Linked DNA regions of Thalassoroseus pseudoceratinae. The main gene of each other region encodes a partner of the protein of the gene in region 2 in a complex. Links are inferred from orthologs where the notes say so. Each region holds a gene or a part of one and is shown on either strand. Other genes may lie near its edges.

Region 1 (5,448 bases), on a different replicon or contig from region 2:
TCGACTCGACGCTTGGCTCGAGCGAGATACGCGGCACCGATCAGAACAACTAACAAGTGAACCGAAGCAATTTCGAACGGCAGCAAATATCCGGTCGAAAGATCGGGTTCGTTGGTGACTGAAGAATCAAGCGTTTTTCGGCTTGTACGACTCGAGTAACCGGGGCTGATGGTTGGGTAATCGTCGGAGCGATCGAGATCCTGATCCGGACGCGACCCTAAAAGTGCCAAACCGATGGGGCGTCCAGTACCGCCTCGTTCCGTTTCCGGAGAGAAGGTCAGCCCGCCTTCGGTTCGCATATAGTTCAAGAGCATCGCCTCTTGACGCGGTTCCAATTCGGCACCGTTCGACAGGACGTACAGTGACGGATCGGCCTTCGTCGCGACGAAAGACTCTGAAAACAGCGATATGAATTCATCGAGGCGTTTGCGAGCTTCTTCTTGATCCTCTTTGGAATTCAAAGAGTCAATTCGCTTGGTCGCGTGCTCTTCGACTGTCTGCAGATCGACACGGATTTGACGAAGTGTGAGCCGGTCCCAACGGACGGCGGACACCGTGAAATTGATCATCGCCAGGAACAGAAAACCAACCGCACCCGCGATGACAAGGTCTCCCATCGACATACGAATTCGCAGGAGTGGCTCACTTGACGTGAGCATCACACCGAAAATCAGCAGAACGAGAGTACCGCCAACGTAAATGAGCAATTGCGTGGCACCGACGAAGTCTGCGTGCATCAAGAAGAACAACGCAGCGGTCGAGCCCAGCGAGACGATTAGCCAAAACGCCATTCGTGCGACGTTTTGGTTGATCACGACGAATAACGCGCCAACGACGGCAAATGTCGCGAAGAAGTAGTAAAAGAATAGTTCAATCATTGTGATTTCGCCGCCCCTTCTGCCACCACACCGGCAACATGGACTGATGTCGCTTGAGTGGTGGATTGCTCGGCTGTCTCGACTTGAGATACTTCTTTGGGAGCCAGCTCACCTTGCGGCGACCCGAGACCCATCATCGTTCGGTTTCCGACAACCAACGGCCACACGGTTGCACCAAGGAACAGAAAGCAACTCATTGGCACGAGGTACTTCAAGCAGGTTGTCATCACCTGGTCGATTCGGAGTCGTGGGAACGTCCATCGCACCCAGATTTGCACAATCACCAAGAGTGCTGCTTTTGTCAGAAAGATCACCAAGCCCACGACATTCACGAGGTAAGCCAGTGGATTAAACCCAGAGAGCCAGGAAATTGATTGCCCAGCGTTGGCGGCAAGGGAGTCCAGTCCTGCTTCCAATGGAGCCAGTCCGCTGTTCCATCCACCGAGGAACAGAACGGCGGCGACACCACTCACGAGGAACATGCTGGCATATTCGCCCATAAAGAAGAACGACCAACGCATGCCGCTGTATTCCGTGTGGAAACCGCCGACCAGTTCACTTTCCGCTTCCGCCAAGTCGAACGGAGCCCGCTTACAACCGGCGGTCGCGACCGTGAAGTACACGAAGAACCCAATGAACGTGAACGGGTCGTGGAAAATCAGCCAGTTGGTCAACCAACCGTCTTGATAGTTACCGATTCGATTCAAATCGAGCGTGCCGACAGCAACAATCGGGATCAATGCACAGATTGCGAGTGGAATTTCATAGCTGACCATCTGGGCGGCTTCTCGCATCCCACCGAACAGGGACCACTTCGAACCACTAGAATAGCCCGCCATGATGACGCCGAAAACTTCGAGCGAGAGAATGGCGACGAGCACAAATAGCCCAATGTCCGAGGAAACCGCGATCCAACCATCACTAAATGGCAGCACCATAAAAGCACTGAATGAGGCAATGCAGACCAAATACGGTGCCATGCGAAACAACATGGAATCGGCGGCACTGGGGACCAAGTCCTCTTTTTGGATCAGCTTGATTCCATCGGCGAGGCTTTGAAGCCAACCGAATCGGCCACCGACCCGTGTCGGTCCAAGGCGGTCTTGAATTCGGCCCGAAATTTTTCGTTCGGCCCAGATAAAAGCGAACGGTGCCAATCCAAAAATTGCGAAGAGTGCGCCCGCGTGGAACAACGCTGCAATGATCGCCGCCACAGTCGGACTGACCGAGCAGCCACAGATCGGCAAGCGGTCCATCTCCGCAATTGAGGATGGGGTTTCGGCCGCGAACAATGCTAAATAATCCATTACGATCAGCCGTCTTGGCGAGGAGTGGATCAATGATTTGAATGTTGCTCGATTCCCAAGAGTTTCGGTAGTCGTCGACAACAATCGGGTGAACTATGCCAAAACCTCTTGCCGGATTCAAGGGACCCAAACACCGATTTGATACCATTTTGCGACCGCTCGCCTGGTTTATTTTTCACTACGGCGACTTCGGCCTTGTGGGAACCGAAGAACAGGTGCTTTTTTCGCTGCTCACTCAATCTGCTGGAAAAAAGTTCGGTGATGTTTGGGAGATTGCGGAAACAACGGATCGCCAAAGTCCTGGCCTGGGCTCGTTTGCATTCAAACTTTCAAACCGCCAAACTACGACCTGGCGGTTGTCTTCGATGTCGTTGGTCGTAGTGAATTGTCCTCGCCTTCGCGATCACCAAGAGGTTGAAGGCGATCCGATGAAAAAGTCGGAGACTTGAAGGCCAATCGTCCGAGAGAAACACGCACGCAAGGGAGAACTTGATGACGTCCCAGACGAATGGTTTGAACCGCCGCCAATTCTTGAAATCCAGTGCTGCCGCTGCGAGCGCGGTCGCTATGCCGATGTTCGTTCCCGCGAGCGTTTTCGGTGCTAACGAACGCATCGTGACCGGGCATATCGGCGTCGGGGGGCAAGGTCGTGGCAATCTGGGACGATTTATCAAGAATGCCGGGGCGGTTTGCGATGTCGATCAAACGCACCTCGCCAAGGCGGCCAAGATGGTCGAAGACAAGGGGCGAAAATGCAAGACGTTTTCCGACTATCGAGAACTGCTCGACCAGGCGGATATCGATGCCGTCGTCATTTCCACGCCCGACCATTGGCACGCCCTGCCCACGATCCACGCATGCCAAGCCGGTAAAGATGTTTATTGTGAGAAACCACTTTCACTCACCATTGGTGAAGGCCGTCTGATGGTTGAGGCCGCTCGTGCCCACAAACGGGTTGTTCAAACCGGCTCGCAGCAACGGTCGGCCAAGAACTTCCGAACCGCTTGTGAGTTAGTTCGCTCCGGCCACATTGGCAAGCTTCAGACTGTTCTTGTCGGGATTCCCGGCCCCAATCACCCTGGCGAGCCCGTGCCCAACAGCGAGCCGCCGGAAGAACTTGATTACGAATTCTGGCTCGGACCGGCACCGAATCGTCCGTACAACAAAAAACGGGTGCACTACAATTTTCGGTTTTTCCGTGACTACTCTGGCGGTCAGATGACCAACTGGGGAGCTCATCACATTGATATTGCTCAATGGGGCATGGGAACGGACGACACGGGGCCAGTCGAAATCGTTGGCGAAGGGACTTACCATCCTAAAGGTTGGCATGAGGTGACGGAAACCTGCCGAATCACTCACCGCTATGCAAACGGTGTGGAATTGATCGTCGGACAGAAACAAAAAGACATTCCGACCGGCACAACGTTCGTTGGCAGCGAAGGCAAGATTTACGTCAATCGCGGAAAACTACGGAGTGAACCAGGCGAGATCGTCGAAAACGGTCGTAACGATGGTGACGTCGAGCTTTACGTGAGCAACAATCACGTTCAGAACTTCCTCGATTGCATCAAGTCGCGAGAGAAACCGATTTGTGATGTCGAGATTGGCCACCGCAGCGCAACGGTCTGCCATTTGGGGAACCTGGCGGTCCGACTCGGACGCAAACTCCAATGGGATGCGGAGGCGGAACGGTTCGTGAACGACGAGCAAGCTAACAAGGAATTGATGCGGGACTACCGCAGCCCGTGGACGCTCAAGTCGTAACGATATTACCGATGATTCAGGTCAGCCGCAGCGGCATCCGTGCCGCGTGGTCGACTTGAGTTCTTGGCGGTCTCTTGGCCGTGCAAAGCAACCATGCCCGAGCCGGTCTGTGTCGTTTTTTGTTCTTTAGTGTTTCGATTTGCGACAATGTCCGCCTCACACCGACGGCTCTTGCCAAGCGATGTAAAGGAACATCAGTCCGCTAAAGACTGCAGTTGAGTAGATCGTCAGCATTTCGAGATCGAAAAACATGGTCGGTCTCCATCCATCCGTGATTGAACTTGAACGAGTGCTCCATCCTTCGATTCGGGGAATATGCAAGAGCCGTGCCATTCGTTTTTGTGACTGAAAAACATTAGTTTGGTGAAACTGCGTAGTTCCAGCAAATTCGATTACTGTCCAATTGGCATCCCGTCTCCCAAACTGGTCAGAAAACTGCCAGCTTGTCACGAGCGGTTGTGGTTTCTGAAAGTTCACTCATGAATGACGAGGTAGGAATCTCCGAACTTCGACAAGCTCTTCGACAACAACTTGAAAGTTATCGGCGGGCGGGTTTGACGCATCTTCCGCTGGCTGACCGTGTGTTGACCTTCCCAGGAACTGCGGACGTTGCGTCGACGGAACCGGCTGTCAACGAGCAAGCTGTGGTGGAACTGCCGAAAGTCCCTGAGGTGGCAGCAACCTTGGAAACACCGTCCAATCCAGCGGTGGAAACGGTCCCCTCGCAATCGCTGTTTGGCGAAGACTCCGGCGGAACGGCTTCGGATCTTGGGAATTGGGGAGAGTTGGACGATGCGGAGCGTCCGGCCGCACTTGCGAAACTTGCGAATCGTGTTGCGGCTTGCGTGCGATGTCAGGAATTGGCTGACACACGTCGGCAGACCGTGTTTGGGATCGGGAATCCGTCCGCGAGGCTGATGTTCATTGGTGAAGCTCCCGGGCGTGACGAGGACGAGCAAGGCGAACCGTTCGTTGGAGCCGCCGGACAGCTACTCAACCGCATTATCAAAGCCTGCACCCTGACACGCGAAGAAATCTATATTTGCAATATCCTGCGGTGTCGACCGCCGATGAATCGAAACCCCACGGATCAAGAGGCGGCGAATTGTCGGGAGTATCTCGATGGTCAAATTCGCATCGTCGCTCCCGAGTTTATCGTGTGTTGGGGATCGGTTGCGGCTCGTAATTTACTTGGCACCAAAAGTTCCGTCGGTCGCCTGCGACAACAATTCTTCACTTACGGCCAAGCCCAGGTGATGTGTACCTATCACCCCTCTTATTTGCTGCGAAATCCGTCGGCGAAGAAAGATGTGTGGGAGGACATGCAGTTGCTCATGCGAAAAATGGACATCCAACTCCCGTGAATTCGAAAACTCAAATGGTTTGGCCAGCGATGGCACTTTCTGGGGAATCCGCATCGATGGCGGGAGCGGACAACTCTTGAGGGCGTGGAGTCCCATCTTGTTGCAATCGATTCTCTCCAAGAAACTCCAATG
Region 2 (7,874 bases):
TGTGCGTGGTTACGACCCGGACACCGGAAACGAACTCTGGTTCTGTCGAGGCTACAACGGTCGTGGCACGCCGATGGTGACACCGGGAGCCAACGGTCTGCTGCATGTGATCTGCGGTCGAGGGGGCGATGCCTTCGCGATCCGTCCTGGTGGGCGAGGCGACGTAACCGCGACGCACCGTGTTTGGCATACACCACGGTTGCGGGGGCGTGACTTGCCTTCGCCGATCGTACTGGATGGTCAAATGCTGGTCGCAAACATGGCGGGAATCCTGTCGAGCTACAACTCGGACAATGGAAAGAATCTCTGGCGTGGACGACTCGGTGGCAATTACTCCGCGGCTCCACTGGCTTACCAGGGACTCGCGTTTTTCCTTAGTGAAGATGGTCGAACCGTCGCAGTGAAACCCGGGCCGCAAATGGAAATCGTCACCGAGAACCTGCTGAAACCGGCCGCCGAAGAGGTCTTTCGCTCCACGCCGACCCCAAGTGACGGGCAAATCTTCATTCGGTCAACGCGTCGTCTCTATTGCATTGGCGAGCGCAACCAAGATGCCAGCTGACTGAGATAAAAATTCGTGGTCCTGCGTTGTTCCATATTGTCTCTGACCCCCGTTGGCGAAAGCGATTTCTGATGGAAGAGCGAGACACAGGCAGCGAATCCAACTTCGGTATTCCCTACTTTCGCCGTCTATTCGGCACGCGACCGGAACCTGTCGAAGTGTCTTACGCAGGCGCGAGTCATCCCGGTCGCGTCCGGCGAACAAACGAAGATAACTTCGCGATTGTTCGCCGACGACGGACTCGCGATGTCTTATTGACAAGCTTGAACGCTGATTCGCTTCCGGCAGCGAACGACGAGGCCTACGTCTTCGTGGTTGCCGATGGCATGGGGGGGTATGCGGCTGGTGAAATTGCTAGCCAAGCCGCGATTGAGGTCGCCTGGCAGATTGGAGCAACGGAACTCAAATGGCCAATGATTCATGGCAAGCATGAGTCACTTGAGCTTGAGTCCAAACTTCAGACGTATGGAAAGTTGATGGACCATTTTCTCCGCGAGATGGTCAACGCGGACCCAGACCTAGAAGGAATGGGAACAACCTTCGTTGCCGCCTACAGCCTGGGGATGGAGGTCTTTGTTGGGAATATCGGAGACTCGCGGGCTTACGTTTTTCGGGACCACGAACTGCTGCGGCTTACCCGTGATCATACCCTTGCGGAACAGTTGATCGAACGAGGAGTCATGGAACCCGACACCCCAGAAGCCGATCAGTTCTCCCACATTCTTGTGAATTGTCTAGGCGGATCGAGCGAAGGGGCGGTTGCAGAGATTCACCACGTGACACTTCGCGACGGCGATTTGCTGCTGCTTTGCACTGATGGATTGACTGACATGCTGCCAGATCACGAAATCGCAGCCGTGATTGATGATCGCCAGTCGCCGGATCAAGCGGTGCAGAGTTTAATCGATCTCGCATTGGAAGCCGGCGGTGAAGACAACGTGACGGTGGTCATCGGTGAGTACCACCAACCTTCAACAGCCGATGCTGAAAACGCCACCACTGAAGAATTCGAATGAGGTGACGAATTCCATCACCTCATCCTTGAGCGGGCCTCTCGGTTGTGCTGACGCCCTATCGATCAATCTCGCCCATCACGACATCCAGAGACCCAACAATTGACGGAATGTCCGCGATGAGTGTTCCGGGGCTAAGCAGTCCCGTCACTGCAAGGTTGCAGAATGAAGAACTTTTGGCTCGCACGCGAAGTGGCTCGGCTTCACCGTTGCCGACGACATAGAAGCCCATCTGACCGCGTGGGCACTCGGTTTCGAGATAGCACTCGTCCTTTGGCAGCTTCGTACTGAATTTGTGAGCGACTCGGAACGTGCCTTCTGTCGACGGATATTTCTCGATGGCTTGTCGGACGAGTCCGATTGACTCGACGACTTCTAGCATTCGCACGTAGAACCGACACCAGTTGTCACCAAGTTCGGCTTCCGGTGGGGCATCGTTGAATGGCGCAAACGGGACTTTGAAGTCGTATCCCTCATACATCCGTGTGTAGATCGGTTCGCCATCGCGTCGCAAGTCGTGGTCGACTCCACTGCCCCGCAACACCGGGCCCGTGCACCCGTAATCAATCGCCTCTTCGCGACTCAGTGTTCCGATGGCGGCTGTCCGTTTGATGAAGATCGCATTTCGCGTCAGCAAGGCATGGTACTCTTGGATTCGCTTCTCCAGCCATTCCAAGAAGATCAGAACGGCATCCGTCCATGCGAGTTGGGCAGACGCGCCTTCTTTGAGAACCGGCCATTTCTTGCGAAGACCACGATCCGACGAGGTGATCGACGCCAAGCCTGGCGGGATCGTAATGGTCTCTGGCAGATCGTGAGTTGCCCCACCAATTGTGATGTAACTGTAAGTCAGTCGCGCACCGCAGACTTCTTCGAACAAATCAAGAATGATTTCACGTTCGCGGAAGGCGTACAGGAACGGGCTAAATGATCCTAAGTCGAGGCCATAAGCTCCCATCGCAACCAAGTGGCTCGCGATCCGGCCGAGTTCGGCGATGATGACTCGCAAGGTCATCGCTCGCTCGGGAACTTCCATTTTGAGAAGTTTTTCCGCCGTGAGCGCCCAGCCGAGATTCATGTTCATCGCGGCGAGATAGTCCATGCGGTCCGTATACGGGATGTATTGAACCGGCGTGAGATTCTCACCGATCTTCTCGGCACAGCGATGCAGATAGCCGATGTGTGGCGTGACTTCACGAACGACTTCACCATCGGTCCGCAACAGCAACCGCAGCACGCCGTGCGTACTCGGGTGCTGCGGGCCCATGTTCACCAACATCTCGTCGGTATGAACGTCAAACTCAACTACCCGAGGATCTTCGATCGCCATGCTCATGGTGTGTGGTCCGTATTATCAATCAGTAGGTCAGGCAATGCCCAACAAATTTTTGGGGGATGACGGATTTTGAAATCTAGGGGCCAGCAACAGGACATCAGGCGCAACCTGACCTACAACTTAGCCACCACAATCGGCGAACTTTGGCCAACGGTTATATCCAATGGTTGGGTCATTTGAGCGTAAGTTTCTGATCAATTCGACTTCTCGTCTGCTCGCTTCTTGATCTGAAGCAGTTTCGGAAGACCAAAGAATCTCCTTGCGAACCGTGAAATCACGTTGTTCGGCATCTGAAAAATCAGCTGCTACGAGAGAACTATTCACGCTGCCAAAATAGGTCAAGGTTCCAGTCAAATCTTTGCCGACGTAAATTTTGCCGTTTGGGTAAGTAATCTTGAAAATGACTTTCATTTTCGCCCCTCGATCACTTCCGCACGTCCTATTACAATGTTGTGCACAAGTGATCTCACACTGCCCTTACTTCCCGCGAATCCCGTGGTATTCCAGTGGGAACTCGTAGTCTTTTCGCAGGGCATGGCCGACCCAGTCTTCGGCACAGAGGATGCGACGGAGGTTGGGGTGGCCAACGAAGTTGACGCCGACGAGATCGAAGCACTCACGTTCGTGCCAGTCGGCAATCGCCCACACACCGGACACCGTCGGAACTTCCGGAAGTTGGCCGGGTTTGTCGTCTTTCCAGCGGGGCAGAATGACTTTGATGACAATCGCGTGTTTGTGGGTGTAGCTCGACAGGTGATAGACGACTTCCACGTGCGGATCGTGACCAAACTTCTTGGCTTTTTTCTCGTCCGGCTCGCAGTAGTCAACGCCTGTCAAATCGTTGAGATGATCGAATCCCAGACGCGAGTCTGTCTTGAGGAATGTTGCAACCTCCGCGAGGGAATTGGCCGACACTTCGATCCAAGGATCGATTGATTCCGTGTGAAGTTTCGTGATGACGGAATCGCCGAACTGTTGAACGAGGGAGTCGAAAATCTCTTGGGGCGACATGGCAACTCTCATACGAAAACCGCCGGCGATTGACCGGCGGAGACTTGGGGTGGTCGATCAGAATTAGACGCCAACTGGTTCCCGCGGTTGCGATGGGGCGGGAGCCTCGACTGGCGGGGGAGTGCGTGGACGAGCGGCTGCCTGTTTCGCTTGCTCCGCGACGGCACGGACCCAATCCAGATCGCCACGCTTCCACACGTAGGCGAAACCAACCAGCAGCACACTGAAGAAGACAAGGATGTCAAAGAAGCCAGTCCAGGCCAACTGACGTGCGGTATCAGCAGCGACGGCGGTTGCGTTCGCGTCGCCCAGGAGCGTTTGACTCAGAACTTCTCGTTGGGGTTCGCTCAACGCGGGATCCGCCAATTGAGTTGCGGTGCCGTAGACCATGGCCCAGGGGAAGAAAAAGGCGACTTCAACATCGAAGATGATGAACAGCAACGCAACGACGTAAAAGCGGAGATCGAACTGAATGTAGCTCGAGCCGATGGTTGGCTCACCACACTCGTAGATGGAATCTTTTTCGGCTGTTGGCAGTTTGGGCCGAACGAGTCGTCCGATAAGAAGTGGGACGATCAAGCCGCCAATTGCCACAAGCGTGAACAGGAAGAAATGACCGACAATGCTCGTCATGAGTGGTGTCCGTTCGACTGGTTTGATCTTCGTTCGGCAAAAGTCTAACCGATCGCGTCTCGACAACCAAGCATACGAGGCCGGTTTCCAGCGATTTCCACTGAACCGAATTCCCCGTCAGAGAACTTCGTCGAAGTAGTCGCCACCAGTAAAGTCGTGCACGGGGTCAACGGAGCCGTCTTGGAGAGATTGGCGACCACCAATTCCAGCGTCGACTTCGTGCCAATATTGAATTTCCGGCTCGCCCAGCTGCCAACACAAGCAAGCTTCACGACCGTTGATCCAGGTGTGGAAGTCGACCAGTCCGGCGTAGGGGTCTTTCAATTCGACACCCAACGATTCCAGTTCTTCGACAAAGGAATCCAATCGAGACAAGTCGTCTTCGAGTTCCTGCTCCATCTGCTCAAGTTCTTCGGTGTAGAGCCTGCCGACTTCGCGGTTTGATTCTCCTCGAAGCTCAAGAACCCGTGTTAGACGAGATTGGCGATCGTGAATATCTCGGTAGAGTTCGACGATGTCGGAGACGATCGAACGGACGAGTGGCAATCGAGATTGCGCCTCGTCAACTGAGAAAAACCGTTTTGCTGCAGCATTCATGACCGCTCCCTTCAACCCAATCGCGTTGCGACCTTGCAACACTCGGGATGCAAATTCGATTGACGTCCGTTTCCGCGAGCGCGATTCAAATATTATTGTCGCTGACCTAAATTAAATCGTAATTCCGACGCTAACTTGGAGTCTCCGAATACTCGAATGGACTCGATTCCCCTTTGACCCAAACCGGTTCGTCGAGAACTTTCGACTCCGCCACCGCGGTTGGGTTCAATGTGGCTTGTCCCCAAGCGACCTGCAACGGAAGCTTCGCGAAGTCGACGACACAACCGTCTCGACTATAGCAGCTTAGGTCATGATTCGAGCCCATGAAGATACAATCCACTGGACAGGGTTCCACACACAATGCACAAAACATGCACTTCGTGTAATCGATGACGAATGTGTCGACTCGGAACCCTTTGCCGACCGGGCTTTTTTCTTTTTCGATGTAGATGCAATCGACCGGACACGCGACGGCACATTTCTCACAGCCAATGCACGTCGTGAGATCGAAGCGGTGAAAACCACGGTATCGCGATTTCACCGGAACGGGCACCTCAGGGTACTCGTAGACTTCGGTGAATGTGCGGCGACGGTACGTCTTGAACCACGTCAGCAGGGTAATGGCCATTCCCTGCACAACGGTTTTCACCGTGACGTAAATATTGCGGAACCATTCACCCATGATGGACCTCGTCAGGTGCGTTTTCAATTCACGATTTCACCCGACAAGCATGAGATCCATGCCGTTAAGGAGAATGTCGCGGTGCTGAATCGTTGCAGATGTAGACTCTGTTTTCGACAATTGCCATGATTATAGATGGCATGCGGCCCAACGCAAGGGAGCCAATGCGGAGAAAAAGGTCTTCGAAATTGGTCCCGTTGCCTCAACGCGTGTTATCAGCGATTATGCACGGCGAAACCGTCGTCTTCCGATTTTCTTGTGATCGAAATTTTGAACCAAAGTACTTCCCACACCATGAACGAAACGACGATCGCAGGCGTGCTCACTCCCGGCGGACGCGGTGCTGTCGCGACGATAATGGCGACGGGGAATCTCGCGCATGGCATTGATGATTTTTTCACGGCTGCAAATGGTCGCCGTCTTACGGACCAGGTTTTAAATCGTGTCGTCTTCGGGCAGTGGGGGGATGATCCGGCAGAAGATGTTGTCGTCTGTCGCGTATCTGAAGAGGTCTGTCGCATATCTGAAGAGCAAGTTGAGATTTCGTGTCACGGTGGTGATGCGGCGACACGGCGCATCCTGTCGGATCTCAATTCTGTAGGAATGGAAACCGCCCCACCCAGTAAGTTGCTTGCTCGGACACAATCCCCGTTTGAAGCCGATTGGACTTTGGCTACATCGCGAGCCGTAACAACGAAAACGTTGCGAATTCTGTTGCAACAACGGTGTGTTTTCCCAAAAGCCATTCAGTCGATCATCGAGATGTTCTCGGACGGATCGCACGAGGCAGCTCAGCAATCGCTAAGGGAAATCTTAGAATGGGGGCGATTCGGACAACATCTGAACCAGCCATGGGAAGTGGTTTTGTGTGGCCGACCGAACGTTGGTAAGTCGTCCTTGATCAATGCCTTGCTGGGTTTTCAGAGGGCGATCGTTTTCGACCAGCCCGGCACGACTCGCGACGTCGTTCGGGGAGAAACCGCGATCGATGGTTGGCCGATGCGGTTTGCCGACACCGCCGGTATTCGAGAGACCGCAGAATCGCTGGAATCTGCGGGGATTGAACGAACTCGGCAGATGTTGGCCAAAGCCGACCTGCGATTGATTGTCTGTGACCTCAGCGAACCCTTGGATGCCGACACCGACCAACTTCTCCGTGAATTTCCGGATGCATTGCATGTGGCGAATAAGTTTGACTTGCCAACGCAATGGCCAGCGGATCGGTTGGCGGGAATGCACTTAGTTTCGTCCGCGACTCGGCAAGGTCTTCCAGGATTGGTTGAAGCAATTGGCCAGCGATTGGTTCCGATCGTGCCGAACGACGATCAGGCCATCCCGATCTCACCACGGCAAATCGAAACACTTCAAATAGCACACGATTCGCCACCGGAAACGGCAGTTGAGATATTGAATAGCTTGGTCACCCCCGAACGGTGAAATGTTTAAGGCCTATTTGCCGAGCAAATGACGCAACGCCGGTTCGAGTTCCGGGTAGCGAAAGCTGTATCCGCTTTCGAGCGTCCGATTTGGTAACACCTTGGCACTTGCGAGCAGGAGTTCGTCTGCCATTTCACCAAGTGCCAACTTCGCCGCAAAACCCGGTAGCGGAATGATGGTTGGTCGGGAGAGCACTTTGCCGAGAGTTTTTGTGAATTCTTTGTTGGTCACTGGATTCGGGGCGGTCGCGTTGATCGGGCCGGAAAGATCGTCTTCGGTCAATGCATGATGGATGATGCCAACAAGATCTTCGATCGCGATCCAACTCCACCATTGTTTGCCACTTCCAACCTTCCCACCACCGCCGAGTTTGAATGGCGTGAGCACCTTAGACAACGCTCCGCCTTTCGGTGTGAGTACCACGCCAATTCGCACATTGACTACACGAATGCCCTTCTCGCGGGCCGGTTCGCACGCGGCTTCCCACTCTTGGCAGACATCGGCCAAGAAACTCTCACCCGGTGGGCTGTCTTCGGTCAGCTCTTCATCCCCACGGTCGCCATAATAGCCAATTGCGGAGGCGCACACCAAAGTCTTGGGAGG

Evidence for each region. Proteins that work in one complex are often made in the same cells at the same time.
Region 1: the proteins of G6R38_RS14120 (region 2) and G6R38_RS01740 are in contact, whole or in part, in a cryo-EM structure (PDB 6KHJ), measured with the Thermosynechococcus vestitus proteins. The link is inferred for Thalassoroseus pseudoceratinae from one-to-one orthologs. Residues at the interface, in WP_126986108.1 of Thermosynechococcus vestitus: Gly6, Tyr7, Glu8, Tyr9, Phe10, Gly12, Phe13, Leu14, Ile16, Cys17, Ser18, Pro21, Ala24, Leu25, Ala27, Ser28, Leu31, Arg32, Pro33, Ser35, Arg40, Leu41, Thr42, Thr43, Tyr44, Glu45, Ile51, Gly53, Ala54, Trp55; in WP_126985484.1 of Thermosynechococcus vestitus: Gln8, Lys26, Trp29, Leu30, Pro33, Met34, Met37, Leu38, Leu83, Ile84, Phe85, Lys86, Glu87, Asp88, Val89, Leu90, Pro91, Ala92, Thr100, Ala104, Val107, Ile108, Phe111, Leu112, Tyr114, Ile115, Ile125, Ser126, Leu128, Phe133.

The regions. Positions count from the first base shown.
Region 1 is NZ_JAALXT010000001.1:497,447-502,894, reverse strand. What follows is about bases 31-2,920. They hold G6R38_RS01740 (complex I subunit 1/NuoH family protein), read right to left. Parts: upstream 2,186-2,920; coding sequence 875-2,185; downstream 31-874. Other genes in these bases: G6R38_RS01735 (Gfo/Idh/MocA family protein), read left to right, coding at 2,678-2,920; G6R38_RS01745 (NADH-quinone oxidoreductase subunit J family protein), read right to left, coding at 31-878. Also shown: more of G6R38_RS01745, read right to left, coding at 1-30; more of G6R38_RS01735, read left to right, coding at 2,921-3,952; G6R38_RS01730 (uracil-DNA glycosylase), read left to right, coding at 4,432-5,316; G6R38_RS01725 (rhomboid family intramembrane serine protease), read right to left, coding at 5,327-5,448. UniProt on the Escherichia coli protein: NDH-1 shuttles electrons from NADH, via FMN and iron-sulfur (Fe-S) centers, to quinones in the respiratory chain. The immediate electron acceptor for the enzyme in this species is believed to be ubiquinone.
Region 2 is NZ_JAALXT010000003.1:1,056,079-1,063,952, reverse strand. What follows is about bases 2,771-5,688. They hold G6R38_RS14120 (NADH-quinone oxidoreductase subunit A), read right to left. Parts: upstream 4,556-5,688; coding sequence 3,986-4,555; downstream 2,771-3,985. Other genes in these bases: G6R38_RS14110 (NuoI/complex I 23 kDa subunit family protein), read right to left, coding at 5,283-5,688; G6R38_RS14115 (DUF2203 domain-containing protein), read right to left, coding at 4,673-5,152; G6R38_RS14125 (NADH-quinone oxidoreductase subunit C), read right to left, coding at 3,389-3,922; G6R38_RS14130 (GIY-YIG nuclease family protein), read right to left, coding at 3,032-3,322; G6R38_RS14135 (NADH-quinone oxidoreductase subunit D), read right to left, coding at 2,771-2,911. Outside these bases: G6R38_RS14145 (outer membrane protein assembly factor BamB family protein), read left to right, coding at 1-562; G6R38_RS14140 (PP2C family protein-serine/threonine phosphatase), read left to right, coding at 634-1,578; more of G6R38_RS14135, read right to left, coding at 1,634-2,770; more of G6R38_RS14110, read right to left, coding at 5,689-5,834; G6R38_RS14105 (GTPase), read left to right, coding at 6,129-7,271; G6R38_RS14100 (TIGR01777 family oxidoreductase), read right to left, coding at 7,284-7,874. UniProt on the Escherichia coli protein: NDH-1 shuttles electrons from NADH, via FMN and iron-sulfur (Fe-S) centers, to quinones in the respiratory chain. The immediate electron acceptor for the enzyme in this species is believed to be ubiquinone.